One region of the Pseudoalteromonas sp. APAL1 genome, then DNA from elsewhere that is predicted to be linked to it. Evidence: predicted binding sites of a transcription regulator. Region 1 holds the regulator's gene; the other holds the start of a gene.
The links. Region 1 encodes NrdR, which represses ribonucleotide reductase genes. Its sites were predicted from a motif close to AAACACNANATNTNGTGTTT; they were not measured.

Region 1 (15,807 bases):
GCTGCAATCCAGATACTGCCTTTAGAGTCTTCAAGAATGTCGCGCACCGGGCCTTTAACATTAAAGGTTTGCGACATCATCGTTCTTGGATCGAGGGTTACTATCCCGTTTTTAGTGCCAACCCAAAGTAACCCCGTACTATCAACTAATAGCTTGTTAATACCATTACTTGGCAAGAAATCACTATTTTGTGTGTTGAAGTTGGTGAAAGTATTACCATCAAAGCGGCTCAAACCGAACTGAGTACCCAGCCACATGTAGCCTTGCTCGTCTTGAGCGATGCTCTTAAGAGATTGAGATGGCAAGCCGTTTTGGATATTCCATTGTTTGACGACGTAGTCAGTAATAGATGCAAACGCAGGCATACTGCATAACACCAACAAACAGACAACTAAAAATCGCATCATATACTTGCCACCAAGTAACACTGTATTAATCGTTTAAAAGGGTAAATAGCCAGCTTTAAACAAAGCCTGTACACAAATTAATGAAAAAATACCTGCTAAAATATCATCAGCCATGATGCCCAAGCCACCGTGTAAACGCCTATCGAGAATACGAATAGGGCCTGGTTTAGCGATATCAAAAAAGCGGAACAATAAAAAACCAACTAACAATGACTGCCAACTAAGTGCAGCACCAATCATGGTGATATAATAACCAGCAACTTCATCCCAAACAATGGCAGGATGATCATGCACCCCTAAGTCATCTGCTGTTTTACCACAAGCCCAGATACCAAATACGCTGATCACAATTGCAAATACAATCTGTAACCATAGCGGAAAGTACATGGTTGTAAAAATAAATGGTAATGCAGCAAAAGTACCAAAGGTGCCAGGTGCTTTAGGTGCTAGGCCTAAACCAAAACCCAAACCAAATAATTGATGTGGGCGTTTTAAATTAAATAATCGGTTACTACTCAAACCGGCTCCTTTGCAAAGTGTTGAAACCCTTTACCTTGATAGTTAAATTTTTCACCATCAAGTAGTAGTTCAATTTCACTTTCGCCACTTTTTATTTGCCCAACACAGCTGGCTTCGACGCCATATTGACGAAGTTTCATATCAACCATGCTTTTATTGCTTTCAGGCACAGTAAAAAGTAATTCGTAATCGTCGCCGTAATTTAAAATATAGTCAAACTGTTCAGGGCGTGGAATTGATGCGCTGACAGCATCAGACACAGGTACTTTATCAACATGGATCACTGCACCGACTTGCGAAAGCGCCAATACATGACCTAAATCAGCTAATAAACCATCAGAGATATCGATGGCAGCAGAAGCCGCACCTCGTAATACCTGCCCAGCTGCAACTCGCGGAGTCGGGTAATCGAAACGATTGTTTAAATAACTCAAATGCTCAGGCGCGATGTCGAAACCTTGCTTACGTGCTTCGATCGCAACACCGGCGTCGCCCAGTGGACCGGTCACATAAATCCAATCACCTACCTTTGCGCCGCTGCGACGCAATGCTTTGCCTTCAGGCACAATACCTTTGGCACAAATAGTAATTGTGAGCGGACCTTGTGTAGTGTCTCCACCGATGATTTGCACATTAAAGTATTCCGCAATTTCATGCATACCTTCTGTGAACTGCTCAATCCATTCCATATTCACTTCAGGCAGGGTCAATCCTACTGAAATCCAGGTAGGTTCAGCACCCATTGCAGCCAAATCACTTAAGTTAACAGCTAACGCCCTATGCCCAAGGGCGCGAGGAGAAATGTCATCAAAAAAGTGTACACCTGCAACTAATGTGTCGGTTGTCACAGCCAATTGACAATTTTCTGGCACAGTGACCAACGCACAATCATCACCTATACCAAGGTTTACATCACGACGGATGATACCGCGACCTTTAAAGTAACGGTTAATTAATTCAAATTCCTTCATTCACAAAAAAGCCGGCCCAAGCCGGCTCTCCTTTACGGGGCTACTTACTTACGCAGCTCTTTAACTGCTTTATCAAGTACACCGTTGACAAACTTATGGCTGTCTTCAGCACCAAACATTTTAGCAAGCTCAATACCTTCATTGATTGCTACTTTGTATGGAACGTCTTCACGGAATTTCAGCTCATAGCCAGACAGACGTAAAATTGCTTTTTCGACCATGTCTAACTCATCTGCTGGGCGTGCTAAATGTGGCGCAACGATTTCATCTAATTGCTTACAGTTAACAACAACACCGCGTGCTAGGTCTTTGAAATATTCGACGTCGATTTTAGTCACATCATTTTCAATTAACATTTGCTGTTCAATATCAGCAATTGGGTTACCGCTTAACTGCCAAGAGTATACGGCTTGAAGTGCTAAGATACGTGCTTTACGTCTTGCTGCTGGTTTCACAGAGATTCCTTAAACTTAAATTTTGTCTAACACATTAACCATTTCAAGCGCACCTAAAGCAGCTTCGCCACCTTTGTTACCCATTTTGGTACCTGCGCGCTCAATTGCTTGCTCAATGCTTTCAGTGGTTAATACGCCAAATGCAACCGGGATATCATACTCAAGTGATACTTGTGCAAGACCTTTGTTTGATTCGCCAGCGACTAAATCAAAGTGTGGTGTACCACCTCTGATCACAACGCCTAGAGCGATGATTGCATCGTGTTCTTTCTTTGCTGCAACGCGTTTCGCTGCTAAAGGTAATTCAACGGCACCTGGTACGTAAACAACAGTAATGTCGTCGTCAGATACGCCACCTGTGCGCTTAAGCTCATCAACAGCACCTGCTAATAGGCTGCTACCAATAAAGTCATTAAAGCGAGAAATGACAATGGCAAACTTTTTGCCCGGTGCGTATTTGTTACCTTCAATAATTTTCATTTAATAACCCTAAAAAATAAGTTTAAGCGGTTGCGATTGCGCAAAAATTACGGCGCATAATACCACAAAAATATAAAAGTAGCCTAGTTAACCTGAACTCTGGCTAATAAATCTAACTCTAGTGGCCACTCGTAACGCTAACCGCATTGAATTTAAATAAAATTACGAGTAAACCTCTTAATTAAATTACGCGTTAATTAAGATTGCGGCTCAACGTAGTCAACCACTTCTAAGTGGAAACCTGATAGTGCATGGTATTTTTTCGGACGGCTCATTAAGCGCATTTTTTCAATACCTAAATCAGCCAAAATCTGCGAGCCCACACCGACAGTACGCGATGTCCCTTGGAATTTACGATGATTTACATTTTCACCCGCATCTTCGGCAGCAAATGCTTTTACCATTGCTTCAAGGTCTTCAGTTGATTCTTGCTTACCCAAAATCACCAGCACGCCATTGTGTTCTGCAATGTAAGCCATCGCATCCGATAAGCCCCAACTGCGATCAGCACTACGATCAGATAATAAAATATCATTGAAAGTACTTTGTAAGTGAACACGAACAAGCGTTGGTTCTTCTTTCGATACTTCACCTTTTTGTAAAACATAGTGAAGTTGACCATCAATGGTGTCTTTGTAGGTAACTAAATCAAACTCACCGTGATCTGTTGGCAGTTTACATTTAGCAACACGCTCAATGGTGGTTTCGTTTAGGTTTCTGTATTCAATTAAATCTGCAATAGTGCCAATCTTTAAGCCATGCTCTTTTGCAAAAATTTCAAGATCTGGACGACGTGCCATGGTGCCATCGGCATTTAAGATTTCAACGATCACTGACGAAGGCTCAAGACCCGCTAAACGAGCTAAATCACAACCGGCTTCGGTATGACCTGCGCGTGTTAACACGCCACCTGGTTGCGCCATAATTGGGAAAATATGCCCAGGTTGTACGATATCGCTCGGCACGGCACCTTTGGCAATAGCTGCTTGAACTGTACGTGCTCGGTCAGCTGCTGAAATACCTGTCGTTACGCCTTTCGCTGCTTCAATCGACATAGTGAAGTTAGTTGAAAAAGCAGCACCGTTATTTTTAACCATTAACGGCAAATCTAACTGCTGGCAACGCTCTTGCGTCATCGTTAAACAAATTAAACCACGACCGTGTGTTGCCATAAAATTGATAGCATCAGCACTGATATGCTCTGCTGCGATGATTAAATCGCCTTCATTTTCTCTGTCTTCATCGTCCATTAAAATAACCATTTTACCGGCTTTAATGTCATCGATAATTTCTTGCGCGCTGTGTAGATTCATAATGTGCCCATGAGAGTATGATTAATAGTGACGTATCTTTGCTTATTTAATAAAACCAGCTTGTGCTAACAAGCTCATTGATATGTCTGAACGGGAAGGTTGTTCGGCCCCTTTTATTAGGCGCTCTAAATAGCGAGCAATCTGGTCAACTTCTAGGTTCACCTGAGTACCCACTTGAAATTCTGCAATCGTTGTTTGCTCTGCGGTATGCGGAACAATAGTCAACTTAAAGCGGTTTTGCTCGACCTCGTTGACCGTTAAACTAATACCATCAATACATACCGAACCTTTGTAAGGAATGTACTTCATTAAATCATTGTCAGTACTTAGCCAGTACTCTGTTGCACGAGCATTAGGACTGATACTTTCTACAGTCGCAATACCATCAACATGACCAGATACTAAATGCCCACCTAAGCGAGAAAGTGGTTGCATGGCTTTTTCAAGGTTAACTGTTTGACCTTTTTTATAGTGAGCAAAGCCCGTTAAGCTGATTGTTTCGTTTGATAAGTCAGCACTAAAACCATCGCTATGTTTAGCGACAACCGTCAAACACACACCATTGGTGGCAATACTGTCACCGAGCTTAACGTCTTTCATATCCAAATTAGTGCTTTGAATACGAATAGCTAGGTCACCTTGCTTTTGTGTTAGTTCAACAATTTTACCTGTTGCTTCAATAATTCCAGTAAACATAGTGCTACTCTTTATTTTCAATGTGTGTGGCTTGCTTTGCTTTTGTCGCTGTTAAGCGAATATCGTCGCCAATCATCACTGTATCAGTAAAGGTCAGTTCAGTGATATCACTCATCATGGTAACTTCTGCAAAGTTTAGTAAGCTTTTGCCCATATCACCTATTAACTTAGGGGCAATATAAACAATGTATTCATCAATTAAATCTTGCTCAGCAAATGCACCGGCAAGGGTCGCACCTGCTTCGAGCCAAATATGGTTAAATTGCAGCTCAGCAAGACGCTTTAAAACCGCTGATAGATCAACTTTATTATTAACTGCTGGTACAACTTCGTGTTTAACAAAGTGAGGCCATTGATGCTGTTTATCAAGCGATGTAGTGAAAATAATCACCGGACTTTCAATGCTAAATAATGCAAGTTCAGGCGTTAACCTATTTTGTGAATCAATAATCACACGAGTAGGTTGACGCAAAGGCAGTGACGTTGGCATATCAATTGGCAGCTCATCAATGCGTACATTGAGTTTGGCATTATCAGTCATAACCGTATCTGCACCAGTGAGTACCACGCAACTTTGGGCACGAAATGCTTGCACATTTTGGCGCGCTTTAGGCCCTGTGATCCATTTACTTTGGCCATTATTTAGCGCAGTTTTACCGTCTAAACTGCAAGCCATTTTACAAATCACATATGGCAACCCAGTTTCCATGCGCTTTAAAAAGCCTTTGTTTAAATCGCGAGCTTGTTGTTCAAGTAAACCTGATGCTACAGCGATACCTGCATCTGCTAAAATCTGTAGACCGCGACCACTCACAGCTGGGTTTGGGTCGACCATGGCAGCTATAACTTTGCTAACACCCGCAGCTTTTAAACCTTCGGCACAAGGCGGTGTGCGTCCATAATGACTACAAGGTTCTAAAGTCACATATGCGGTGGCACCTTTTGCATTGTCGCCAGCCACTGCCAGAGCATTAACTTCAGCATGGCCCTGCCCTGCTAGTTGATGAAATCCTTCACCGACTATTTCGCCATCTTTAACCAGTACACAGCCAACATTAGGGTTTGGTGTTGTAGTAAAACGACCTTGTTTAGCAAGCTCTATGGCGCGTGCCATATAAGCCGTATCAAGTTCTGTGAATGACATAGTTAATCACCTAAACGAGCGATTTCTTCACCAAACTCGCGAATATCTTCAAAAGAACGGTAAACTGATGCAAAGCGAACATAAGCCACTTTATCTAGTTTTTTTAGTGACTCCATAATGCACTCACCAATTAAATGGCTAGAAATTTCACGTTCACCCGTGGCACGAAGCTGAGATTTAATAATGTTGACCACTTCATCGACCTGCTCGGTGCTGACAGGGCGTTTTTCTAGCGCACGATGCAAGCCATTGAGTAATTTGTCTTCATTAAATGGTTCACGACTACCGTCTTGCTTTATGACTCTTGGCATCACAAGTTCTGCGCCTTCAAAGGTGGTAAAACGTTCGTGACATTCGTTACATTCACGTCGACGCCTAACCTGGTGGCCGCCGCCAACAAGTCGAGAATCAATTACTTTAGTATCTTTTGCGGTGCAAAAAGGACAATGCATAGAGTTCAGCTTCCGTTTATTAAAAACAAAAAAGGCCGCTTATTAAGCGGCCTTTATAATAGCAAAAAACAACGCTATTGTTATCTTAATTACGGTTTAACCAATAATTAAGCGTAAACTGGTAATTTTTTACAGATAGCTTTAACTTTCTCTTTTACTTCAGCTTGTACAGACTCATCATTGATGTTGTCTAGTACGTCACAGATCCAGCCAGCAAGCTCTTTTGACTCAGCTTCTTTGAAACCACGGCGAGTAATAGCTGGAGAACCAATACGAAGACCAGACGTTACGAACGGTGAACGTGGGTCGTTAGGAACTGAGTTCTTGTTTACAGTGATGTTAGCGTTACCTAGTGCAGCGTCAGCATCTTTACCTGTGATATCTTTATCGATTAGGTCAAGAAGGAATAAGTGGTTGTCTGTTTTACCAGAAACAACTTTGTAGCCACGCTCTTGAAGAACTTCAACCATAGCTTGAGCGTTCTTTACCACTTGAGCTTGGTACGCTTTAAATTCTGGTTGTAATGCTTCTTTGAAAGCAACTGCTTTAGCAGCGATGATGTGGCATAAAGGACCACCTTGACCGCCAGGGAATACTGCGCTGTTTAGCTTTTTGTAGATTTCTTCATCACCACATGCAGAAACGATTAGACCGCCACGAGGGCCCGCTAATGTTTTGTGAGTTGTCGTAGTAACAACGTGTGCGTGAGGGATTGGGCTTGGGTATACACCCGCTGCGATAAGACCAGCAACGTGAGCCATATCTACGAATAAGTATGCACCAACTTTGTCAGCGATTTCACGGAATTTAGCCCAATCAACGATACCTGAGTATGCTGAGAAACCAGCGATGATCATTTTTGGTTTGTGCTCTAATGCTAGCGCTTCAACTTGAGCGTAATCAATTTCGCCTGTTTCGTCATTTAGGCCGTATTGAATTGCATTGTACGTTTTACCAGAAAAGTTAACGTGTGAACCGTGAGTCAAGTGACCACCATGAGCTAAGCTCATACCTAGTACTGTGTCATGTGGCTGAAGAAGTGCTTGGAAAACAGCTGCGTTTGCTTGTGAACCCGCATGCGGTTGAACGTTAGCGTAATCAGTACCGAATAATTCATTAGCACGGTCAATTGCTAGCTGCTCAACAACATCAACATGTTCACAACCGCCATAGTAACGTTTGCCTGGGTAACCTTCAGCATATTTGTTGGTAAGCTGAGAACCCTGCGCTTCAAGTACGCGTGGGCTACAGTAGTTTTCAGACGCGATCAGTTCGATGTGCTCTTCTTGACGAGCCGTCTCTTTAGTGATGGCTGCAAATAACTCTGGATCGAAATCCGAAATATTCATGCTACGTTCTAACATGGGGTCTCCTAAGGCAACGTGTATGGTATTTTTTGAAGGCTATATTGTACGCTTAAAACGCACTTTTGCCTATCTTGTAAAGATGAACATATTTAAACAGGGATTGAATTTATTTCACAGTGTTTTAATAATGATATTTTTTTATTGATACATAATAAAAATTTATAAATTTAAAACATTACATATATTTTTAAAATATGATTTAGCGTAAAAAGTTCATCATGCGTTTGCATATGGGCACAATGAAACTAAGCTTGTAATACAAACCCAGATCAAGGATGTTTTGAGTCAATGTTAGCCAAGCCCATTTATGAACTTGTTCCCTACTGCTATTTGTTTTTAGGTATTGCCTGTATCGTCATACCTCATGAGCTGCTCTACACACTCATTGGTATTGTGTTATTTTTGCTGGGTGCAAACATATGGCGAATGCGCTCAGAAGCGCGAAGACGAGATCAAAAAAGTCAGCGAATTAAACAAAGAAGAGCGCGCTATTACTATGAATTTAAACCCTTTATTTTATTCATTAGTGCTCTGACTTTAACACAATGGACGCAAAACGAGATCATCTTATTAAGCTGCGCTTTGCTATGTTTTAGTGCGTTAGTGATAATTGCAATGCGATTATTGAACCGCCACAGCCATTCATTATCACATTAAAAAAGAGCGGCAATGCCGCTCTTTTAATTACTTTAAGCTAGTTTATTTAAAAGCTCTGTTCTCAATAGTTGATAATCATGCTTGATGTCTTCTGCTAAACAAGGCTTTGCAAGGGCATCTGCTAGAGGCTTAGGCATTGCTAACTCAATACCTAAAATATCTTCAACACTTTCTTTAAATTTAGCAGGATGTGCCGTTGCTAAAAATATACCGGCACTGCCATCTGCTAAATTTTCTTTTAAGCCTTGATAAGCAATCGCTGTATGAGGTTCTGCGATATAACCCGTTTGATGAATTTTTTTCATCACTTCTTTGGTTTCTTCTTCGCCAACACAACTTGAGTAAAAGTCATCATAGCTAAACCAATTATTATCCAACATAAATTGAACACGTGGCCAGTTATTCGGTTTACTCACATCCATTGCGTTTGATAATGACTCAAGCGTTTCGTTAGGTGCCCACTCTTTGCTTTGTAAAAAACGTGGCACAGTGTCATTTTGGTTGGTTGTTGCACTCAATTTTGCGACAGGCATACCAAGTACAGCACCAATCATCGCAGCGCACACATTACCAAAGTTACCACTTGGTACTGAGATATGTGCCTTGCTACGCTTTTCTTTTGGCAACTGGGCTATTGCTTCAAAGTAATAACACACTTGAGCGACCAAGCGACTGATATTGATCGAGTTAGCTGAGTTAAGGCCAAGTTTTTGTTTTACTTCATCGTCTAAAAACGCATTTTTGACCATGCTTTGACAGTCATCAAAACTACCATCAACTGCATAGCAGTGAATGTTATTGCCAAGTGTGGTGAACAGTTTTTGCTGCGCTAATGAAATTTTACCTTTCGGATACAGAATAACTACATCAATATTTGGCTTGTTATAAAACGCATGAGCAACGGCGGCTCCTGTATCACCCGATGTTGCCGTTAAAATCGTTACTTTTTCGCCTTGGTTAAACTGCGCCAAACACTCAGCCATAAAACGACCACCAAAGTCCTTAAAGGCAAGCGTTGGACCATGAAAAAGCTCTAAGCAATACATGTCTTTTTCAACTTCAACCAATTTCACATCAAAGTTAAACGCATTTTGCACCATCTGTGCAACAGTATCGGCAGGCAGCTCATCACCAATCAGGTGTGATAAAATTTTGCTGCTACGGCTAACAAAGTCCAAATCAAGTAGCGCATCAACATCTTTGATAGGCGTTAAGCTATCAGGAAAAAAGACACCTTGATTACGCCCTAACCCCGTTTTTACCGCTTCAACAAACGACACCTGTTGTGATTCATCTTTTAAATTATGTAATTGCATGTTGTTTCCTTAAATTCTTTAAAGCTCTCGTGTGCCAAGCTGATCGAGTTGACAGATGTGGCTGAAACCCTGCTCATTAATGTAATTATCGTTCAGCCAAGCTGCGCATTTTTCTGCAGCATCTAAACTTTTACACACGGTGAATAATGTTGGGCCTGCACCCGAAATACTGACGATTTCGGCACCAAGCTCTGGTAATGCTTGTTTCGCTTCGGCAAAACCTTGAATAAGGGGTGCTCGATGCGGCTCGGCTATTTCATCAGTCATGATTGATAGCGCAGCATCAAAGCGTCCCGTTAGCAGTAAACTGCTAAAAGCCGAAAGACGTTGTGCAAATTCAACACTGTCATGCATTGATAATTGTTTTGGCAGTACTGAGCGTGCTTTTGCGGTATTTAGCGAAAAGCCAGGAAAAGCCGCCACGTAATACCATTGATTATCAACAGGTAACGAAATTGATTTATTGGGAATGAGTTCGCCAGTTAATTGCAAGCCACCTAAGTAGCATGGTGTGATGTTATCGTAATGACGGCCGCCACTAACCATAGCTTCAAAATCAGCCATCAATTCGATGAGTTGCTCTTGTGATAAATTGGTTTGTGCAAATTTATCAAGGGCTGCAAAGGCTGCCACCACAGAGCAAGCACTTGAACCTAACCCAGAGCCAATAGGTAGATTCTTTTTAAGTTCAAGTTTTACCGCTGGCATAGCAGGCGCAACGTGTTCTTTAAAGTGAATTAAACATTGATATGCTAGGTTTTCTTCTGCATTGGCAGGCAGTTTATGGGCATAGTCGCCAGAGCATACAAAAGTGTCTTGCTCAGCAGGACTTACTTCAACTACATCACCTAATAAAGTGCCATCGATGGGCGCTAAAGCAGCGCCTAATGCGTCAAACCCAACTGCAAAATTGCCGATAGAAGCAGGTGCATATACACGGATCATAACCTGCTCCTATCGTGTTAATGTTTTGAGGATGTCAGCAAATACACCTGCTGCTGTTACTTCAGCACCAGCACCATAGCCACGAATCACGAACGGACGTGGTTGATAGTATTGACTTAAAATTGCTAATGCATTTTCACCATCGCGAATATCATAAAGTGCGTGACTGCTATCGACAGCCTCAATACCGACTTTACAATGACCATTTTCAATTGTGCCTACATAACGTAGAACTTTACCTTCACTGGCTGCACTTTGAATGCGGTCGTTAAATTCAGCATCTAGACTAGGTAGCTTCGCCATAAACTCATCAACAGAGTCGCCTTCTGCAAACCCTTTTGGTAATACAGACTCTACTTCGATATCGCTCAGTTCTAACTCAAGACCTGATTCACGAGCGATAATCAACAGCTTGCGGGCTACATCTGTGCCCGATAAGTCATCACGCGGGTCTGGCTCAGTAAAACCACTTTCTTTCGCTTTTAATGTTGCTTCGCTAAGTGATAAACCATCCTGAAGCGCACCAAACATATACGATAATGAGCCCGATAGAATACCGCTGAACTTAATTAGTTCGTCACCTGCACCAAATAATGATTTGAGATTATCAAGTACCGGTAAGCCTGCACCTACGTTTGTTTCGTATAAAAACTTACGGTTATTCTTTTGTGTCGCTGCAACTAAATCTTGGTAGTACGCATACGAGCTAGTATTGGCTTTTTTGTTTGCCGCAACCACATGGAAACCTGCATTTAAGAAATCAACATATTGCGCAGCAAGTTTATCGGCTGAGCTACAATCAACAATTACAGGATTAATAAGGTGGTTTTGTTTTACAAATTGCTCAACTAAATTAAGGTCGAAGCCTTGTTCAGAGGCTGCGAGTTTATCCTGCCAACCATCAAAAGCGATACCTTCACTGTCTAGGTATAACTGTTTTGAATTCGCAACACCGTATAAATTAAGCTTGATATTACGCTTTTCGAGCCACGCTTGTTGACGCTCTAATTGCTGGATAAGCTCTTGCCCAACTAAACCACAACCAAGTAAAAACACGTCGATTGATGGGATGTGAGTAAAGAAGTTCTCGTGACACACTTTTACTGCGTCGTTGCATAGCTCACCGTCAATCACTGCTGAAATAGCACTTTCAGTTGAATCTTGTGCAATAGCTACAATATTCACTTGTGCTTGAGCTAATGAAGCAAAGAACTTGGCCGCTAAACCTTTGTGAGCACGCATGTTATCACCCACTAAAGTGACAATTGCAAGGTTACGTTGTACTTGTACTGGCTCGATTAAACCAGCTTGCGATTCTAATTCAAAGGCTGTTTGCAGTGCTTCAAGAGCTAACGATAAATCACTCTCATGCACACAAAAGCTGATACTAAATTCACACGAAGATTGAGTAATTAATACGATTGAGACATTGTCATGAGCCAAGGCATTAAATACTTTTGATGCCATCCCCACTTTACCCTTCATACCAGGCCCTGACACCGTCAACATAGCGAGGTTTTGTAAACGTGATAACGCTTTAACTGGCTCGTTAGATACACTGTCGTTACTGATCACAGAACCTTCGGCACGTGGGTTATGAGTATTTTTAATCTCGCACGGCACACCCGCTTTGGCACAAGGTAAAATCGTTTTCGGGTGCAATACTTTCGCACCAAAATAAGAAAGCTCCATCGCTTCTTTATAAGATAGCGAATCAACTTTAGAAGCTTTTTTAATATAACGCGGATCTGCGTTGTAAACACCATCAACGTCAGTCCAGATTTGGCATACATCAGCGTCTAAACACGCCGCAGCTATTGCAGCAGAATAATCAGAGCCATTACGACCAAGAGTAGTCAATTCACCTTGCTCATTCGCAGCAGTAAAGCCCGGCATAATATAAATAGTGCTTGGGGCAGCTTTTAACGCTTCTTGAAAACGTAATTTGCTTACATTAAGGTCAGCCTCTGCATCAATGTAGCCACCCACTGAAGCAATACATTCTGTTGCTTCTAAATAACGTGCATTGCTTTGTTTGAGCATACATTCCATTAGAGCAACACTAATACGCTCACCAAAGCTAATTACATAAGCGCGTACTTGATCTGGACAACATTTTAATAGCGCCACTCCATCAAGCTTATTTTTTAACTCACTTAAGTCTGGCCAGTTTGCTACTTGACCATAGTCTGCTTCTACCGCCGATTTTAGCTGCTCACAGCGATTGATTAAATTCTGCCACTGCTCACTAAAGTCTTGACCTTGTTCAGCTGTACTTGCCAATGCAACCAAAGAGTCTGTCATGCCACCCGGTGCAGATAGCACTAATAACATTTCATCTTTCAGTTCTTCTTTGACTAACTGAGCTACCTGTTGCAAACATGCGTAGTCGGCCAAGGACGACCCACCAAATTTTAATACTCGCATTATTTATGTTTCCTCATTCCATAAACGAAAAAGGCCTGTGTTCTAGTGAACACAGGCCTATAATTTTGTTGCACCGACCTATGCCACTATCCCGTAAGGATGATGGTTGTAATAATAATGGTCGTTGCGTGATTAAATGTTTTCATAGTCTGTAGACTGCCTTAAAAACAGCCAAGATGTCAACCCTTAAAAAAAGATAAATTATGCATTTAAATAATTTTAAAAGTTAACGAATACCAAATTTATGCAAAGTAGCTTTTAAGCGCACAATATCTATCGGTTTATCAATGAAGTCAATTGCACCCAACTTTACTACTCTTTGCTTCATTTCTGCTTGAATATCAGCCGAAATAACGATAACAAAGCATTCTATTTTTTCTGCCTTGATTGATTCGAGCACTTCGATCCCATCGATTTCTGGCATTGTTAAATCTAGGCACAGCAAGTCAAAACTTTGCTCTCTTAACAAGGCAAGCGCTTCTCGACCATTTGAGGCTTGTTGAATATCAGCACTGAGACAATCATCTAAACAGCGCACAACCTGTTTTCTGGCTATTGTAGAGTCATCACAGACCAGCACGGTAAAATTAAGATTATCCATGAAATAAAATCTTCGTTGTCACAATTACAACGTAAAAAAAGTCTAAAATTAAATACGGTACAAATTTATAACACACTTTTATTAGTGCAGTAAGGCTAAGTTTATTAAGAAATTAGTAACAATTAATAAACTTCCAGTAAAAAAGGATATATTTATTTATTTTTAAGCATTTATTAGCTAACTTTAGAACTAGCTGAATGTATTAATCATGTCACCAAGGAGCTATGGATATTCCATGCTACAAAAAAGCCTGTCAAAAGAGTTATTAACAAATGTACTATCGGTCTACTTTCTACTTACTTTTGTAGTGACATGTGGACAGGTTATTGCTGAATACGTTAACACCAAAGATTACATTCGCGATGAACTAACAACACTGCAAAAAACCTTTAGTCGCAGTTTAACCCGAGCTATTTGGGAACTTAATGATAAACAGACTATTACGACCGCTGAAGGTTTATTAGCAATCCCCATGATTGAAGGCATTATTGTTCGTGACGATAGTGGTGAAGTTCTTTCGCAACTTGGCCGTTCTTTAGATATACATGAACTTTACAGCCAACAGTTAGTGCAAGAAGAAGCCATTATTGAGGACACGCCTTCAGGTTTGTTCGGTTATACATTTCCACTGATTTTTGAGTTTTCAGGTAAAACGACTCAAGTTGGTGATGTCACATTGTTCTCAAGTCGAGAAGTCGTTTTTAGTCGAATCATGATTTCTATCTACTTCTTGATTGGTAATGCAATGATCAAAACCACCTTTTTGATCTTTTTATTCTTACTTGCCTTTAGAAAAAGACTCACAGAGCCTCTTTCACAATTTACAGAACAAATCGAAGATTTAGAGCTCAATGACTTAGAAGGTCGTCATATTGAAGTGAAAACCACCGAGCGTAATGAGCTCAAAGTAATGGAAGAGTCATTCAATCGCCTTATCGACAAAGTTGTACTTTATCGTGAAGAGCTCGAGCACACACAAAAAGAGTTGTTAATCAGTAATGAAAAACTCGATCAACACAATTTGCAGTTAGAACAAGAAGTAGCTCGTAAAACGTCTAATTTGAGTCAAGCGATGATGGACTTACAAGAACAAAAATACGAGCTTGAAAAGCAAAAGCTTACGCTGACCGAAGAAATCGATTTACGTAAACAGACCGAACAAGAGCTGATTGCTAAACAAAACGAGCTGCAGCGTTACCTTGATGAACTCAACATGGCACAAGAGCGTTTAGTCGGCTCTGAGAAAATGGCTGCACTTGGTGGTCTAGTTGCTGGTATCACCCATGATGTAAACACGCCAATTGGCATTGGCGTGACTGCGACTTCATTTTTACAAGAGCGCCTTGATCAAATAGAAGCTGCATATAAAGACAAAACACTCTCGCCAAAAGCGTTAGAAGAATTTATTAATGATGCTAAACAAAGCACCAGCCTATTGACGAGTAACTTAGATAGAGCCTCGGAACTGGTTGCGAGTTTTAAACAAATCGCAGTAGACCAAGCTAGTGAAGCTGTGCGCACTATCAACTTTAAAGAGTACTTAGGTGAAGTCATTCGCTCTCTTCACCCTAAACTTAAGAAAACATCTCATCATATCAATTTAGATTGCCCTAGCGATTTGACCTTAAATTTACCAGCCGGTGCGATTAGTCAGATCTTTACGAATTTGATTATGAACTCTCTGATCCATGGTTTTGAAGGCATCGAAAGTGGCGTGATTGACATAATCATCAAAGATGAAGACGACGAAGTAGTTATCGACTTTAAAGACAACGGTAATGGCGTTTCGAAAGATCAGCTCGAAAAACTGTTTGACCCGTTCTTTACCACTAAACGTGACCAAGGCGGTAGTGGCTTGGGCACGCATATTACCTTTAACCTCGTTAAGCAGACGCTCAGTGGCGATATTGAAGTATCAAGCGAAGTAGGCAAAGGCTTGCATTACCATATTAGTTTTCCGAAAAACATGCCAAAACCACTTTCAATGTTTAACTCATAAGCAATTAGAGCTAATGCCGAAATGATTCATTTCGGCATCAGTTTTTTATTGTTATGAT
Region 2 (15,807 bases), on a different contig from region 1:
TCATTAGATGGCATTGGTACGCAAATCGCGCCGCAAAGCTCTGAACAGTTACGTAGTGCAACAATATCTGATATTACCGGGATTATTAATCTGATCAGACCGCTTGAAGAGCAGGGCTATTTAGTTAGGCGTTCTAGAGAGCAGCTTGAGATAGAAATAGAGCAATTTACTGTCATTGAGCGTGATGGTTTAATTATCGCCTGTGCCGCTTTATACCCATTTGCTGAAGAACAAGTGGGGGAGTTTGCAAGTCTGGCTGTTCATCCACAATACCGAGATGCAGATAGAGGGAGTTACCTACTGCGTTTTATTATTAATAAAGCCAAACGTGCGGGTTACTCGCATTTATTCGCTTTAACCACACGCAGTATTCATTGGTTTTTAGAACAAAGCTTTGAATTGGTGACCGTTGATGAGTTACCGGCGAAGAAAAAGGCACTGTATAACTATGAGCGCCGTTCTAAAGTGCTGCGACTGGACCTTACTAAACTAAGTAAAAACCGTTGATAGTACAACTGAGTGGGTTGCTATAAAAAAGGTGACGCATGTGCGTCACCTCTAATTCTATATATTGTATTTAATTAATACTCATAGTTAATGTGCTGATAAAAGCGCACACGTAAATCTTGGCGCGTTGGATTAAAGGCCAGCTCGTCAGTTACTTCATTAATTGCGCTTTGCACTTGATTCATAAACTTACCATAACCAATGTCATGCTTGTCTTTATCGGCTGCGGCAATTACAAAATGTAAAGAATCAACAAGTTGATTTGCATCCCAATAATGTTGTAATTGCACTTGCTCTGAGCTGCAATCAAAGGTTAGCTTTTGCAGTTCACTGTTACTTTGTGCGTTATCAATATTGCTATTACGAACAATAGGGCGGGTACCATTAGCGATAAAAGCACCAAGGGTTAGCGCCCGTTTTTCGCAAGCTCGTTTGAATGCATCAAAAATATATTGATAAAACTGCGTGTAATTCTCTTCATTCAACATATGTTGAAATTGCGTTTTAATCGCGCGGGTTACTGGAATAGAAAACCCAGCATAAGTCATTTCACTGTGCTGTGTTGGTAAATGACATTGGCGAGATTGATAGCGTGGATATAAGCTACGCAATTTATAGCCATAGCTTTCTTTGTGACCTTTTGCTTTAGCAAATAAATCATAAGTAAGATGCTGGTGATCGCGAATTTTAAGTGGAGGTTGACCGCTTAATAGCTTTTCTTGTAATGAGTTTATTACGCGCTGTACGTTATGGTGAAAACTTGCTGCATTAGCACGAATATCTTCACCTGTAGCCAAAAATAATAAACGAATTTTTTTGCATTTTACTTCATCAGCGGCAAACACATTATGTGCTTCGTGGTATTGTGGGTTATAGAAAAATAAAATCTGCTTAGCGGTTTCTAAACTATATGCCTCATCATGGTAACGAACGACAGGTAACTTATCGTTAGCGATCAGATGTACATTGTGCAGTTCATATTCATCACATAGTGCAAATAACTCCCTTGCAAGACGCTTATAAGCACAGCTTACATTACTAAACTGAGCAAAAAACTCATCAGTAGGTTTAAACTCAACTAGCACATACTGGTTAGCACGCGCAGAGCTTGGAATATAGACTCTATGTTGATTGAGCGAAGCCATCTTTTTTCCTTATTGGTAGTGAAACTGACGGCACTATATCGCTAGTCAATGATCATTTTATTGCGTTAGAACAATTTTTTTACCGATTTTGCAGCGTCTGTAAACGATGTATTCAATAATCGGCTTATTATCTTCAATAAACATGGTTCAACTACTGTATGTTAGGGTTTGTTTTTGTAATAATGCATTAGTTTTGTCACCATGCAATATTTTGAGGATTATGCTCCTATGGCGGAAATTGAGAATCGCCCAAGTAACTTTATTAGAACGCGTATCGACGAAGATCTCGCAAGCGGTAAGCATGCGACTACACACACGCGTTTTCCACCTGAACCAAACGGTTTTTTACACATTGGTCATGCAAAGTCTATCTGTTTAAATTTTGGTATTGCCCAAGATTATCAAGGTCTTTGTAACTTACGTTTTGATGATACGAATCCAGAAAAAGAAGACATCAATTACGTAAATTCAATTAAAGAAGATGTGCAGTGGTTAGGTTTTCAGTGGGATGGTGAAATTAAGTATTCATCTAACTATTTCGATGCGTTATACGGCTATGCTGTTGAGCTTATCGAAAAAGGCCTTGCGTATGTGTGTTTCTTATCGCCAGATCAAGCACGTGAATACCGTGGTACTTTAAAAGAGCCAGGTAAAAATAGCCCGTACCGTGATACGCCAGTAGAAGAAAACCTAGCGCTATTTGAAAAAATGCGTAATGGCGAATTCAAAGAAGGCGAGTGTGTACTGCGTGCTAAAATCGATATGGCTAGTTCATTCATGGTATTGCGTGATCCGATTTTATACCGTGTACGTTTTGCTCACCACCACCAAACAGGTGATAAGTGGTGTATTTACCCAATGTACGACTTCACGCACTGTATTTCAGATGCGCTAGAAGGTATCACGCATTCATTATGTACGCTTGAGTTCCAAGATAACCGTCGTTTATACGATTGGGTATTAGATAACATCAGCCTTGAGTGTCACCCACAGCAAATCGAGTTTTCACGATTAAACCTTGAATACACCATTATGTCTAAGCGTAAATTAAACGACTTAGTGGTTAATGGTCATGTTGAAGGCTGGGACGACCCACGTATGCCAACGATTGCTGGTTTACGTCGTCGTGGATACACACCTGCGTCAGTGCGTGAGTTCTGCTCGCGTATCGGTATCACTAAACAAGAAAACATGGTTGAAATGGGTATGCTAGAAGCATGTATCCGTGAAGACCTAAATGAACATGCACCACGTGCAATGGCTGTTCTTGATCCGGTGAAGATTGTTATCGAAAACTATGATGCAGATAAAGTAGAGACTTTATCAGTTGCCAATCACCCGAATAAAGAAGAGATGGGCCGTCGTGATGTGCCTTTCACGCGTGAGATTTATATCGAACGTGAAGACTTCCGTGAAGAAGCAAATAATAAGTTCAAACGTTTAGTACTTGATAAAGAAGTACGTTTACGTGGTGCTTATGTAATTAAAGCTGAGCGTGTTGAAAAAGACGAGAACGGTGAAATCACCACTATTTTCTGTTCTTACGATCCAGAAACGCTAGGTAAAAACCCAAGCGATGGCCGTAAAGTTAAAGGTGTAATCCATTGGGTATCAGCCAGTGAGTCAATCACCGCTGAAGTACGTTTATACGACCGTTTATTTAACGTACCAAACCCAGCTGCTGCTGAAGACTTCAATGCAACGCTAAATCCAGAATCACTCGTGGTTCTTGCTAACGCGAAACTTGAACCGTCTCTTGCTAATGCACAAGCAGAGCAGGGCTTCCAGTTTGAACGCATGGGCTATTTCTGTCGTGATAACAAAGCCGACTCACTAGTATTTAATCAAACTGTGGGTCTTCGTGATTCATGGGCAAAGATTGAACAAAAGGGCTAAACTTTTAACTAATTGTTTAAGTTTCTAAGCTTAATAAAAAACCCTTTCATTTTAAAAATGAAAGGGTTTTTTTATAACTATTAAAAGTGATTAAAAATAGCCGCGAATACCTAAGCTAAAGTTACGACCAGGTAGTGGTGCTTTTTCTTTAATAAATGAACTGTGAACGAAACCTAATTCATCCGTTAAGTTATCAGCATTAATGTACAGCTGCGTATCGACAGGACCTAAATCAAGTTGGTAATTTGCCGATGCGTCAAACAGGGTATAACCGTCAGTTTTTGTTTCATAAGCGGTAATATCTGACTGCTCAAAATAATGAGTGCCTGCTAGGCTAAATTGCCAACCGCCAACAGTATACTGTAGTTCAGAACCAAGTTTGTTTGCTGGAATACGTGGTAGGTAACCTTCGCCATCTTTTAATTTAGCAGTTGTTGAATCACCAAACACTTTAACCAATGTGCTAGGTGACACTTGGTAGTGGACGTCAAACTCAATACCGTAAAGTTTTGCATCTTTACTTGCAAATTGATACACCGCCATTGCGTCTTCGTCAGCCTCTGCTGCTGACTCTAGACCGTGTTCTTCATCGAATACGAGCCCAGTACTTTGCTGGTAATAGTAGTTTTCAATGTCGTTGTAGAAAAAGTTAACGGTGTAACCAAAGTCACCAATAAAGCGGCGGAAACTTAAATCAAAGTTGGTTGCAGTTTCTTGATCGATATCTTCAGGCTCAAAGTGTATTTCTCCGTCTTCGATATGATAACCAAGGCCTAACTCATATGTGCCAGTTGCAATGTGTACACCATTTGAAAGTAGTTCAGCACTAAGAGGCGCGCGCTCTGAACGAGATACGCTAAGCGCAACACTTTGGCCTTCTTGATATTGCCAGATTGCACCTGCAGAAAAACTTAGATTTGTGAAATCTTCGCTGTAATTGATGATTTCTGCTTCTTCGTCATCGTGACCTTCTTCCTCTTCGTGAGCGTGGTCATGATGGTGCTCTGCCATACTAACAGCCGAGTCAATTTGGTAATCCTCAATACGTGCGCCTAATTCAACGGTTACATCACCAAATTGACGCTCTTCAAGCATGAATAGTGCATTGGTTTTAGTTACACTTGCTGGTGTAAAGGCTTCTTCACCATCAGCATCGTAGTCTGATTCTGTGTAGTGGTAGCCAGCCATACCGTGCCAAAGGCCTAATTTATGTTCAACGGTTGCACGTGCTTCAGTGGTTTTGTTAGAAAACACAGTGCCAACTGCACCATCTTCAATTTCGGCATGTTTATAGTCTGTGTAACCCACACGTAGTGAGATATTTTCAATCCAGTTATCATGTAGCGCATAGCTCATGTAACCTTGCCAGCGATCTTGCTCTAATTGCGCGAAGACAGACTCTTCGTGTTCTTCTTCACCTTCGTGTTCATCATGATGCTCACCTTCTTCATGCTCTTCGTGATGATGGTGTTCATGGGCGGGAATACCGTAATCTGTTTCGATGCGACCATATGACACACCCAATGTTAGGTGGTCGCCAACATAACTCGTACCAAAATTAACATTTTGGCTATCGATAAAGGTGTTTTCTACACGGTTAGCGGTTTCGTGCTCTTCATGATCTTCACCCTCATGTTCGTCATGCTCTTCAGGAAGCTCGAATGTTGGTGTTTTATAATCATGACCTTTGCGCTTTGTGCCATCAAAATGGAAGTTGAAACCTTCATTACCGGTTTCAAGTTTTGCGGCATAAGTATTGGTGTTTGATACTGTGTCATGGGTGTATTGCGCAGCGCCTGTTAAAGTGTCTATATTGTCGGTAGGAATACGATTATCAACAACATTTACCACACCACCTATCGCACCGGAGCCGTAAAGTAGGGTAGCAGGGCCTCGTAGCACTTCAATTTGTTCAGCGGCTAGGCTGTCATTTGATGTTGCGTGATCTGGGCCAATACGTGATGCATCACTGCTATCAAGGCCATTTTGAGTGATTTTCACACGCGGACCATCTAAGCCGCGAATGATTGGGCTTGATGAAACTGGACCAAAATAACTAGCATTCACACCAGGTAGGCCTTTTAGTGTTTCGCCTAAGGTCGGCTTAGCCTTATTTTTAAGATTATCACCAGCCAATACGTTAACAGGTGAGATCATTTCAAGGCTATTTTTATGAAGCGCAGAAGCATAGACAACAACTGTTTCTACAGATGTTGGCGTGAGAGTAATAACTAGATTTTGATTGTCACCATTAATTTCAACACGTTTATCGATAAAATCATCTTTGCTGATGTGTAATTGGCCTTTGTTATCTACATCGATTTTAAACTGGCCTTGTTTATTGGTCACAACGCTTTGTGACTTACCATGAACGTGAACTTCAGCGTTACTGATAGGTTGCTGATTTTTATCTAATACTTGACCTGTGATCACAGCAGCCATTGTTGATTGAGAGAACAGCGCAGCGGCAACAGCACTAGAAAGAATTGAAATTTGCTTCATTATTACTACTTCTAAGTTTGTTGTTGAGTGTTGTGATATAATATAACACTGCAATTTTTTATCTGCAATAACGTTATACTATAACTTTTAACTAAGTCGCGAATTTTACACCGTAAACTATACTTAGAATGTTTCAGTTAGATGGACATTCGTTATGTCTGATAAGAATCGTGTTTTTAAAGCCAATTTTACTATTGCAGATTTGCGCGAACAGCGAAATCACCAAGAGGTTTTCACCACGGCATGTGATAGGCAAGAAAGCTATGAACATTTTGTGTTAAAGCTTTTAAGCTACTGCTTATTTTCTCATAATAAAATGGCAACCATGAACGCACGGCTTAAAAGTAGTGAGCCAGATGTGTCAATTAAAGCCCTTGATGAGCATTATGAAATGTGGCTAGCAGTTGGAGAACCTGATTTTACAATATTGAGTAAAATTGCTAAACGTGTTGACGAACTATGGGTTGTAACTACGCTAAACAATGAGTGGTTACAAGAATATGAGCATCAATTAGAGCTGATAAATAACAGCCATTTAATTGCCTTTGATGGAAACTTTATTGAGCAATTGGCGAGCCATTTGACTAAAAACTTACAGTGGGATGTAACGATAGATCAACAAACAGTAAGTGTCTCAGACAAAGAAAACTTCTACCAAACAAACGATCTTGTGTGGCATTAAAGTTCAATTTTTACCTTACCGTTGGGTTTACTACAACACAGCAACACTTCACCTGAGCGAACAAACGCAAGTGGTTCTTGGTTATAATTCACATCACCTTCGACTAATTTAGCGCGGCATGCGCCACAATAACCTTCACGGCATTGGTAGGGGACGTCTATTTTGTGTTGTTCTAGGCATTCAAGGAGAGATGAACAGCCAGAATCAAATTCGAGACTCTGGCTGTCTGTTCCTGCAAGGATAACCTCTGCAGTAGTGTTAGTGCTCATTACAGATCGAAGTCACCAAAATCTGATGCATCAACCTGAGAATCAATTTGGCCTACAAGGTAAGAGCTAATTTCAGCTTCTTGTGGAGCAACTTGAACGTTGTCTGATACTAACCAAGAGTTGATCCATGGAATAGGGTTACTCTTACTTTCGAACTGTGCAGGTAAGCCAACCGCTGTCATACGCGCATTTGTGATGTATTCAACATATTGACATAAGATATCTTTATTTAAGCCAATCATAGAACCATCTTTAAACAAGTATTCAGCCCAATCTTTTTCTTGCTCAGCTGCTTCAACAAACATCTGAATCGCTTCTTCACGGCATTGTGCAGCAACGATTGCCATTTCAGGATCGTCTTTGCCTTCTTGCATGATATTTAGAATGTGTTGCGTGCCAGATAAGTGGAGCGCTTCATCACGGGCAATAAGCTTGATGATTTTCGCATTACCTTCCATTAGTTCACGCTCTGCGAACGCGAATGAACAAGCAAAGCTTACATAGAAACGAATAGCTTCTAGAATGTTAACCGACATCATAGCTAGGTAAAGTTGCTTTTTAAGGTCAAATAAGCTGACTTTAACTTCTTCACCGTTGATCACATGTTTACCTTCACCATATAAATTGTAAACAGAAATCATATTGATTAAATCATCGTAGTATTTGGTAACCGCATCAGCACGTTCACTGATCTTCTCGTTACTGACGATATCATCAAAGATAAGCTCGGGAGACTGCGTAACGTTACGAATAATATGCGTGTATGAACGGCTGTGAATTGTTTCACTAAACGCCCATGTTTCAATCCAAGTTTCAAGCTCAGGAATAGACACAATGGGTAGTAACGCAACGTTAGGTGAACGACCTTGCACACTATCTAGCAAGGTTTGATATTTCAAGTTGCTTAAAAAGATGTGTTTTTCGTGGTCCGGTAACGCTTGGAAGTCAAGACGGTCTTTACTTACGTCAACTTCTTCAGGACGCCAAAAGAACGATAATTGTTTTTCAATTAGCTTTTCGAAGATAGGGTACTTTTGTTGGTCGTAACGTGACACGTTTACAGTTTGGCCGAAAAACATCGGTTCTTGTAATTGGTTATTATGGTTTCGGCTAAAAGTTGTATATGACATAGTGATTTCTCAAAAAACAGTCAGGACAAAGCGGGCAAATGAGCCCGCTTTTGTTATGTTATTAATTTAATTAGATTTTACAAGCGCCGCCTGCACAACCGTCATCTTCTACCTCTGGTGTTAGCTCATCTTGAGCATCCGATGCACCGTCACGTGTGTTGTGGTAGTACAAGGTCTTCACACCAAGTTTATAAGCAGTCAGTAGGTCTTTTAATAGCACCTTCATAGGTACTTTACCGCCTTCGTACTTAGATGGATCATAATTAGTGTTTGCAGAAATCGTTTGGTCAACGAATTTTTGCATAATACCAACAAGCTGAAGGTAACCATCGTTTGATGGAATATCCCACAGTAGCTCATAGTTGTCTTTCAGGTTTTCATAATCTGGAACTACTTGCTTTAAGATACCATCTTTACTTGCTTTAACGCTGATATGACCACGTGGTGGCTCAATACCATTTGTTGCGTTAGAGATTTGTGATGATGTCTCTGATGGCATTAATGCAGATAGCGTAGAGTTACGCATACCGTGCTCTTTAATGCTCGCACGTAAAGAATCCCAATCTAAATGAAGTGGCTCATTACAGAACTGATCTAGGTCACGCTTGTAAGTATCTGTCGGCATGATGCCTTGAGAATACGTTGTCTCGTTAAATTTAGGACACGCACCGCGTTCTTTCGCTAACTCGTTTGATGCTTTCATTAGGTAATATTGAATTGCTTCAAACGTTTTGTGAGTTAGGGCATTTGCACTACCATCAGAATAACGTTTACCGTTTTTAGCAAGGTAGTATGCGAAGTTAATTACACCTATACCCAGCGTACGACGGCCCATCGTTGCGTTTTTAGCCGCAGGAACAGGGTAGTCTTGGAAATCAAGTAAGTTATCAAGGGCACGTACTGCAAGTTCAGCAAGCTCTTCTAATTCATCTAATGACTCAATCGCACCTAAGTTAAATGCAGATAGCGTACAAAGTGCAATTTCACCTTCTTCATCCATTACATTGCTAAGTGGCTTAGTTGGTAATGCGATTTCTAAACATAGGTTAGATTGACGAATTGGCGCCACAGTCGAGATAAACGGGCTGTGTGTATTACAGTGGTCAACGTTTTGTAAGTAAATGCGACCAGTGCTTGCACGCTCTTGAGCAAACATTGAGAATAACTCAATAGCTTTAATACGCTTTTTACGAATTGACTCGTCTTGTTCGTACTTAACATATAGCTCATCAAACTTCGCTTGGTCTTCAAAGAATGCATCATATAGACCCGGTACATCTGACGGGCTGAACAATGTGATGTAATCGTCTTTGATTAAACGGCTATACATTAATTTGTTGAACTGTACACCGTAGTCAAGATGACGTACACGGTTGTCTTCAACACCACGGTTGTTCTTAAGGACAAGAAGATTTTCAACTTCTAAGTGCCAAAGTGGGTAGAACAACGTTGCTGCACCGCCACGAACACCACCTTGTGAACAGCTTTTAACCGCTGTTTGGAAGTGTTTATAAAACGGAATACAACCTGTGTGGTAAGCTTCACCATTGCGAATAGGGCTACCAAGAGCACGAATACGGCCCGCGTTAATACCAATGCCAGCACGTTGCGAAACATATTTAACAATCGCAGACGATGTCGCATTAATAGAATCAAGGCTATCACCACATTCAATCAATACACATGAGCTGAATTGACGTGTTGGTGTACGAACACCGGCCATAATTGGTGTAGGTAATGAAATCTTAAATGTAGACACTGCATCATAAAAACGCTTGATATAATCAAGACGTGTCTCTTTTGGATAATCAGAGAATAAGCTTGCCGCAACTAAAATATATAAAAACTGTGCACTTTCGTAAATTTCGCCAGTAACACGGTTTTGAACTAGATATTTACCTTCAAGTTGCTTTACAGCAGCGTAGCTGAAGTTTAAATCACGATTATGATCAATATATGAGTCTAACTCATCGATTTCTTGCTCTGTGTAGTCGACAAGTAAATGCTGATCGTAACGTTTGTCTTCAACTAATTTTGTAATGTGATCATATAAACGTGGTGGCTCAAATTGGCCATACGCTTTTTTACGCAAGTGGAATACAGCTAAGCGAGCAGCTAGGTATTGATAATCAGGCGTATCTTTTGAGATTTGATCCGCTGCCGCTTTGATGATTGTTTCATGAATGTCGTCGGTGCGAATGCCATCATAAAATTGAATATGTGATTTTAATTCAACTTGTGAGACAGACACATTATTCAGACCTTCTGCGGCCCAAGCGATTACGCGATGGATCTTATCTAGATCGAGTGACTCTTTACGGCCGTCACGTTTGCTTACAGATAGCTGTTGGTTCATAGTTTTGCCTGTATTCCTTGGGAAATTTTAGTTGTAAAGACAAAGGTATTCTTTATGTAATTATTATTATTAAACACTATATGCAGCTAATTGAATAACATTTAGCCACAATATCTGGTGTTGTTTAAATTGCAGATCACAAGATAGTGTGGTCTGCGCTGTTTTGCAAGGGATAGAATTGCCCCATTTTGTGGATAACTATTGGATAAGCGCATTGTGTTAGTGACCATTAACCTTTGAACATTCACAGACGACGAAATTTGTAGAAATCAACTCAAGATCCAGAAAATTTACCGTTTTAAAAAATAAATTTCGACTGATTTTTTTATCATCAAAGAATGTTCAAAAGTGAATCAGATCACAATATATGGTGTTTTAGATAATAAATAACACTATATATGGTTAAAGCCATCAATTGGCGAATGCCAATTAAAATCTGCCTGCCAGCCAAGCGCAGCGTCAACACTCGGTATGTAACCCCAAAGCGCCGTTGCACTGTACATATTAGCTGCTTTTGCAGCTTGAATATCTCGCTCAGCATCACCGATATACAAACAACGAGTTGGATCAACCGCTAAGATCTCAGCTGTATGTAACAGTGGATCCGGTGATGGTTTTGAAACAGCTAATGTATCGCCACTGACAACGGCTTGAGCATTGCTTAAAGATGGGATCGCTTGCACTAAGGGCTCAGTTAAAAAGCCGGGCTTATTGGTCATAATGCCCCACTTAATATTGTTTTGCTCAAGTGCAATTAAAAGCTGCTCGATGCCGTTGAAGCATTTACTGTGTACGGCAATATCATCAGCGTAATAATCGAGTAACTGTTGACGTAAAGCCAGTTGTTCTACATCAGGCCACTTATCACCAAAACCAATCTCTAATAATGCATTGGCTCCGTTTGAAGCTGCAGGACGATAAATATGTTCAGCGACTGGGGCAATATCTGCATCGGCTAATACACGATTTAATGCATGACCCAGATCATCGGCGGTATCAAGGAGCGTACCATCGAGATCAAAAATAAAAGCATCAAAATCGATAGAGGGTGCGTTTACACCACTCATTAGGCTAATTTCTCAAAGTGCAGGATGTAATTAACACTTACATCATCATTTAAACTGTACTGCTTAGAGAACGGGTTATAGTTCAGGCCTGTGCTGGCTCTTACTTTTAATCCCGCTTCTTCAGCCCAGGCAATAAGTTGTGCAGGTTTGATAAACTTTTTATGGTCATGGGTACCTTCAGGCACCATTTTTAAAAGCTTTTCTGCACCCACAATGGCAAATAAATAAGCTTTTGGTGTTTTATTTAATGTTGAAAAGAAGACATCGGCGCCCGGTTTAGCAAGTTCTGCTACAGCACGAATAATAGACGCAGGATCTGGAACATGTTCTAGCATTTCCATACAGGTAATAACGTCAAAGCGAGCAGGGTGCTCAGCCGCAAACTGTTCTGCTGGTACTTTTATATAGTCAACAGGGACACCTGTTTCTAAACTGTGTAACTTAGCAACGGTAAGTGGCTCTTGGCCCATATCGATGCCGGTTACTTTAGCGCCCATGCGCGCCATGCTTTCACTTAAGATGCCGCCACCACAGCCAACATCTAAGGTTTCCTTATCAAATAAGCCGCCTACTTTATCGGCGACAAAATCCAAGCGAAGAGGATTTATTTCATGAAGAGGTTTGAACTCTCCGTCGCGGTCCCACCAACGTTCTGCGATGGCTTCAAACTTTGCAATTTCTGCGTTATCTACATTTTGATGTTCGGTCATAAAAAACTTCCTCGTCAATCTGAGGCCATTATATAGGGGGAAATTACTAAATCGCAAAGATTTAGCGCCTGTAAATCTAAATAAATTGTGATAGCATGGTCTGGAAATAATAACTAAAGCTCTTAAGACGGCATTGTGCCTCTTTATGAGTCAATACTGAAGGAATGTGAAATCAAATGACTGATCTCGCCAATGAAATTCTGCCAGTCAATATTGAAGATGAATTAAAAAATTCGTACCTTGATTACGCAATGAGTGTAATCGTTGGACGTGCATTGCCAGACGTACGTGACGGCTTAAAGCCAGTTCACCGTCGTGTTTTATTTGCAATGAACGAACTCAATAATGATTGGAATAAACCTTACAAGAAATCAGCACGTGTTGTTGGTGATGTAATCGGTAAGTACCACCCACATGGCGACAGCGCGGTATATGACACCATCGTTCGTATGGCGCAGCCTTTCTCATTACGCTATATGCTTGTTGACGGCCAAGGTAACTTTGGTTCTGTTGACGGTGACTCTGCGGCAGCAATGCGTTATACGGAAGTCCGTATGGCGAAAATGTCACATGAATTATTAGCTGACTTAGAAAAAGAAACCGTTGATTACGTACCTAACTATGATGGTACTGAGCAAATTCCTGACGTATTACCTACTAAAGTACCTAACTTACTAGTAAATGGTTCATCAGGTATTGCGGTTGGTATGGCAACGAACATTCCTCCGCATAACTTAACAGAAGTTATTAACGGCTGTTTAGCGCTTATTCAAAACCCAGATATGTCAATTGCTGATCTAATTGAATATATCCCGGGTCCAGATTTCCCGACTGCGGCGATTATCAACGGTAAAAAAGGCATTGAGCAAGCGTACCTAACAGGTCGTGGTAAAGTATATATCCGTGCTCGTGCTGAAATCGAAGTTGACGAAAAAACCGGTCGTGAAACAATCATCGTTCACGAAATCCCTTATCAAGTTAACAAAGCGCGTCTTATCGAAAAAATCGCTGAGTTAGTTAAAGATAAGAAAATTGAAGGTATTAGCGCACTACGTGACGAATCAGATAAAGACGGTATGCGTATCGTTATCGAAATCAAACGTGGTGATGTTGGTGAAGTAATCTTAAACAACCTATATGCACAAACTCAGTTACAAACTGTGTTTGGTATGAACATGGTTGCACTTGATAACAACCAACCTAAGTGCTTTAACCTTAAAGAAATGCTTGAAGCGTTTATCATTCACCGTCGTGAAGTTGTTACACGTCGTACTGTATTCGATTTACGCAAAGCCCGTGACCGTGCTCACACGCTTGAAGGCTTAGCAATTGCTCTTGCGAACATCGACCCAATTATCGAACTAATTCGTAAGTCACCAACACCAGCTGAAGCTAAAGTGGCACTAACAGCTCGCCCTTGGGAGCTAGGCACTGTTAAAGCTATGCTTGAAAAAGCAGGTGAAGATAACGTTGCTCGCCCTGATTGGTTAGCTGCAGACTTAGGTATTCGCGATGGTCAATACTATTTATCTGAGCAACAAGCACAAGCAATTCTTGACCTACGTTTACACAAACTAACGGGTCTTGAGCATGAGAAGATCTTAGACGAGTACCAAACGTTACTTGATCTAATTGCCGAGCTTTTACACATTCTTTCAAGCCCTGATCGTCTAATGGAAGTTATCCGTGACGAGCTAGTAGAAATTAAAGAACAATATGGTGATGAGCGTCGTACTGAAATCAGCGCTGCTGCTCACGATATCAGCCTTGAAGACTTAATCAATGAAGAAGACGTTGTAGTAACGCTTTCTCACGAAGGTTACGTTAAGTATCAACCATTATCTGACTACGAAGCACAGCGTCGTGGTGGTAAAGGTAAGTCAGCAACGAAGATGAAAGATGAAGACTTCATCGAGCGTCTATTGGTTGCTAATACACACGATACAATTCTGTGCTTCTCAACTGCAGGCCGCTTATACTGGTTGAAAGTATATCAGTTACCATTAGCAAGCCGTGCAGCGCGTGGTAAGCCAATTGTTAACCTATTACCACTTGAAGCAGATGAGCGTATTACTGCTATCTTACCGGTACGTGAGTACGAAGAAGATAAATACATCTTCATGGCTACTGCGTTTGGTACAGTTAAGAAAACACCATTAACAGCTTATAGCCGCCAGCGTGCGAGCGGTATCATTGCCGTTAACCTTAATGAAGGCGATAGCCTAATTGGGGTTGATATCACAGATGGCACGAATGAAATCATGCTATTTACTGATGCTGGTAAAGTTGTACGCTTTAAAGAAGCTGAAGAGTCTGAAGTATTAGACGAAAACGGCAACCCAGTACTTGATGAAAACGGTAACCCGGAAATCCGCTTTAAAGGCGTACGTCCAATGGGCCGTACAGCAACAGGTGTTCGCGGTATTAAGATGGCAGACGATCAACGCGTTGTATCGTTAATCGTTCCTAAATCAGATGGTGCAATCCTAACTGTGACAGAAAATGGTTACGGTAAGCGTACAGCACTTGAAGATTACCCATCGAAGAGCCGTGCAACACAAGGTGTTGTATCAATCAAAGTTAGCGAACGTAACGGCGCTGTGGTTGGTGCAGTACAGGTTGATGAAAACGACGAAATCATGATTATCTCTAATCGCGGTACACTTGTACGTACTCGTGTAAATGAGGTTTCTACGGTTGGTCGTAATACTCAAGGCGTTATTTTGATACGAACTATTGACGAAGAGCAAGTAGTTGGTTTACAACGTATCGAAGAAATCGAAGTTGATGAGCTTGCAGCCATCGAAGGCGAGGCCGTTGAAGTAGTCGATACTAATCCTGAAGAAGCGGGTGATAACCCACCTTCAGAATAACATTGATTTAAAAAGCGGCTTCGGCCGCTTTTTTTATCCGCACTATAATTACTGGAATGAGGCAAAGTAATGACTAAATATAATTTTTGTGCAGGACCGGCAATGCTACCGCCGGCAGTTATGCAAAAAGCACAAAAAGAATTTATTGATTGGCAAGGTTTAGGTGTATCTGTGATGGAAATTAGCCATCGCAGCAGCGACTTTTTAGCGCTTACTGCTAAATGTGAAGCAAGCCTGCGTCGCTTAATGAATATTAGCGATGAGTTTGAAGTATTATTTATGCATGGCGGTGGTCGTGGTCAATTTAGTGCTGTGCCACTGAATCTTCACCTTGATGGTAAGCCAGCTATTTACTGTGAAAATGGCGTGTGGTCGAAAGGTGCAACAGAAGAAGCGGCAAAATTCACCACAGTTCAAAGTATCAACGTACGTGATGATGAACAGCAAAATGGTCAGTTTTCAATTAAGCCTGCAAGCAGCTGGGAATTACCTACTGATGCGTCATACATTCACTATTGCCCGAATGAAACCGTAGATGGCATCGAAATTTTTGATGTACCATCACACCCATCAGCACCGATTGTTGCTGATATGTCGTCGACTATTTTATCGCGCGAATTTGATGTAAATCAGTTTGATCTTATTTACGCTGGTGCGCAAAAGAATATCG

Region 2: a site for NrdR is predicted at 10,591-10,610, ahead of nrdA (class 1a ribonucleoside-diphosphate reductase subunit alpha). Genes of this name have one in related genera too.

What each region holds. Positions count from the first base shown of each region.
Region 1 is NZ_JAKGAW010000034.1:13,476-29,282, forward strand. Features, by position in the region: gene L1264_RS15420 (ligand-binding sensor domain-containing diguanylate cyclase) at 1-407, opposite strand, end outside; gene L1264_RS15425 (phosphatidylglycerophosphatase A family protein) at 441-926, opposite strand; gene thiL (thiamine-phosphate kinase) at 923-1,897, opposite strand; gene nusB (transcription antitermination factor NusB) at 1,942-2,352, opposite strand; gene ribH (6,7-dimethyl-8-ribityllumazine synthase) at 2,368-2,832, opposite strand; gene ribBA (bifunctional 3,4-dihydroxy-2-butanone-4-phosphate synthase/GTP cyclohydrolase II) at 3,030-4,145, opposite strand; gene L1264_RS15450 (riboflavin synthase) at 4,188-4,841, opposite strand; gene ribD (bifunctional diaminohydroxyphosphoribosylaminopyrimidine deaminase/5-amino-6-(5-phosphoribosylamino)uracil reductase RibD) at 4,846-5,985, opposite strand; gene nrdR (transcriptional regulator NrdR) at 5,988-6,437, opposite strand; gene glyA (serine hydroxymethyltransferase) at 6,545-7,801, opposite strand; gene L1264_RS15470 (hypothetical protein) at 8,093-8,461, shown strand; gene thrC (threonine synthase) at 8,494-9,777, opposite strand; gene thrB (homoserine kinase) at 9,796-10,722, opposite strand; gene thrA (bifunctional aspartate kinase/homoserine dehydrogenase I) at 10,732-13,149, opposite strand; gene L1264_RS15490 (response regulator) at 13,376-13,750, opposite strand; gene L1264_RS15495 (sensor histidine kinase) at 13,986-15,749, shown strand.
Region 2 is NZ_JAKGAW010000006.1:10,144-25,950, reverse strand. Features, by position in the region: gene argA (amino-acid N-acetyltransferase) at 1-507, shown strand, start outside; gene L1264_RS04555 (DUF3083 family protein) at 582-1,652, opposite strand; gene glnS (glutamine--tRNA ligase) at 1,881-3,548, shown strand; gene L1264_RS04545 (TonB-dependent receptor) at 3,639-6,050, opposite strand; gene L1264_RS04540 (YaeQ family protein) at 6,205-6,732, shown strand; gene yfaE (class I ribonucleotide reductase maintenance protein YfaE) at 6,729-7,001, opposite strand; gene nrdB (class Ia ribonucleoside-diphosphate reductase subunit beta) at 7,001-8,131, opposite strand; gene nrdA (class 1a ribonucleoside-diphosphate reductase subunit alpha) at 8,202-10,487, opposite strand; gene L1264_RS04520 (HAD family hydrolase) at 10,880-11,554, opposite strand; gene ubiG (bifunctional 2-polyprenyl-6-hydroxyphenol methylase/3-demethylubiquinol 3-O-methyltransferase UbiG) at 11,554-12,264, opposite strand; gene gyrA (DNA topoisomerase (ATP-hydrolyzing) subunit A) at 12,441-15,137, shown strand; gene serC (3-phosphoserine/phosphohydroxythreonine transaminase) at 15,207-15,807, shown strand, end outside.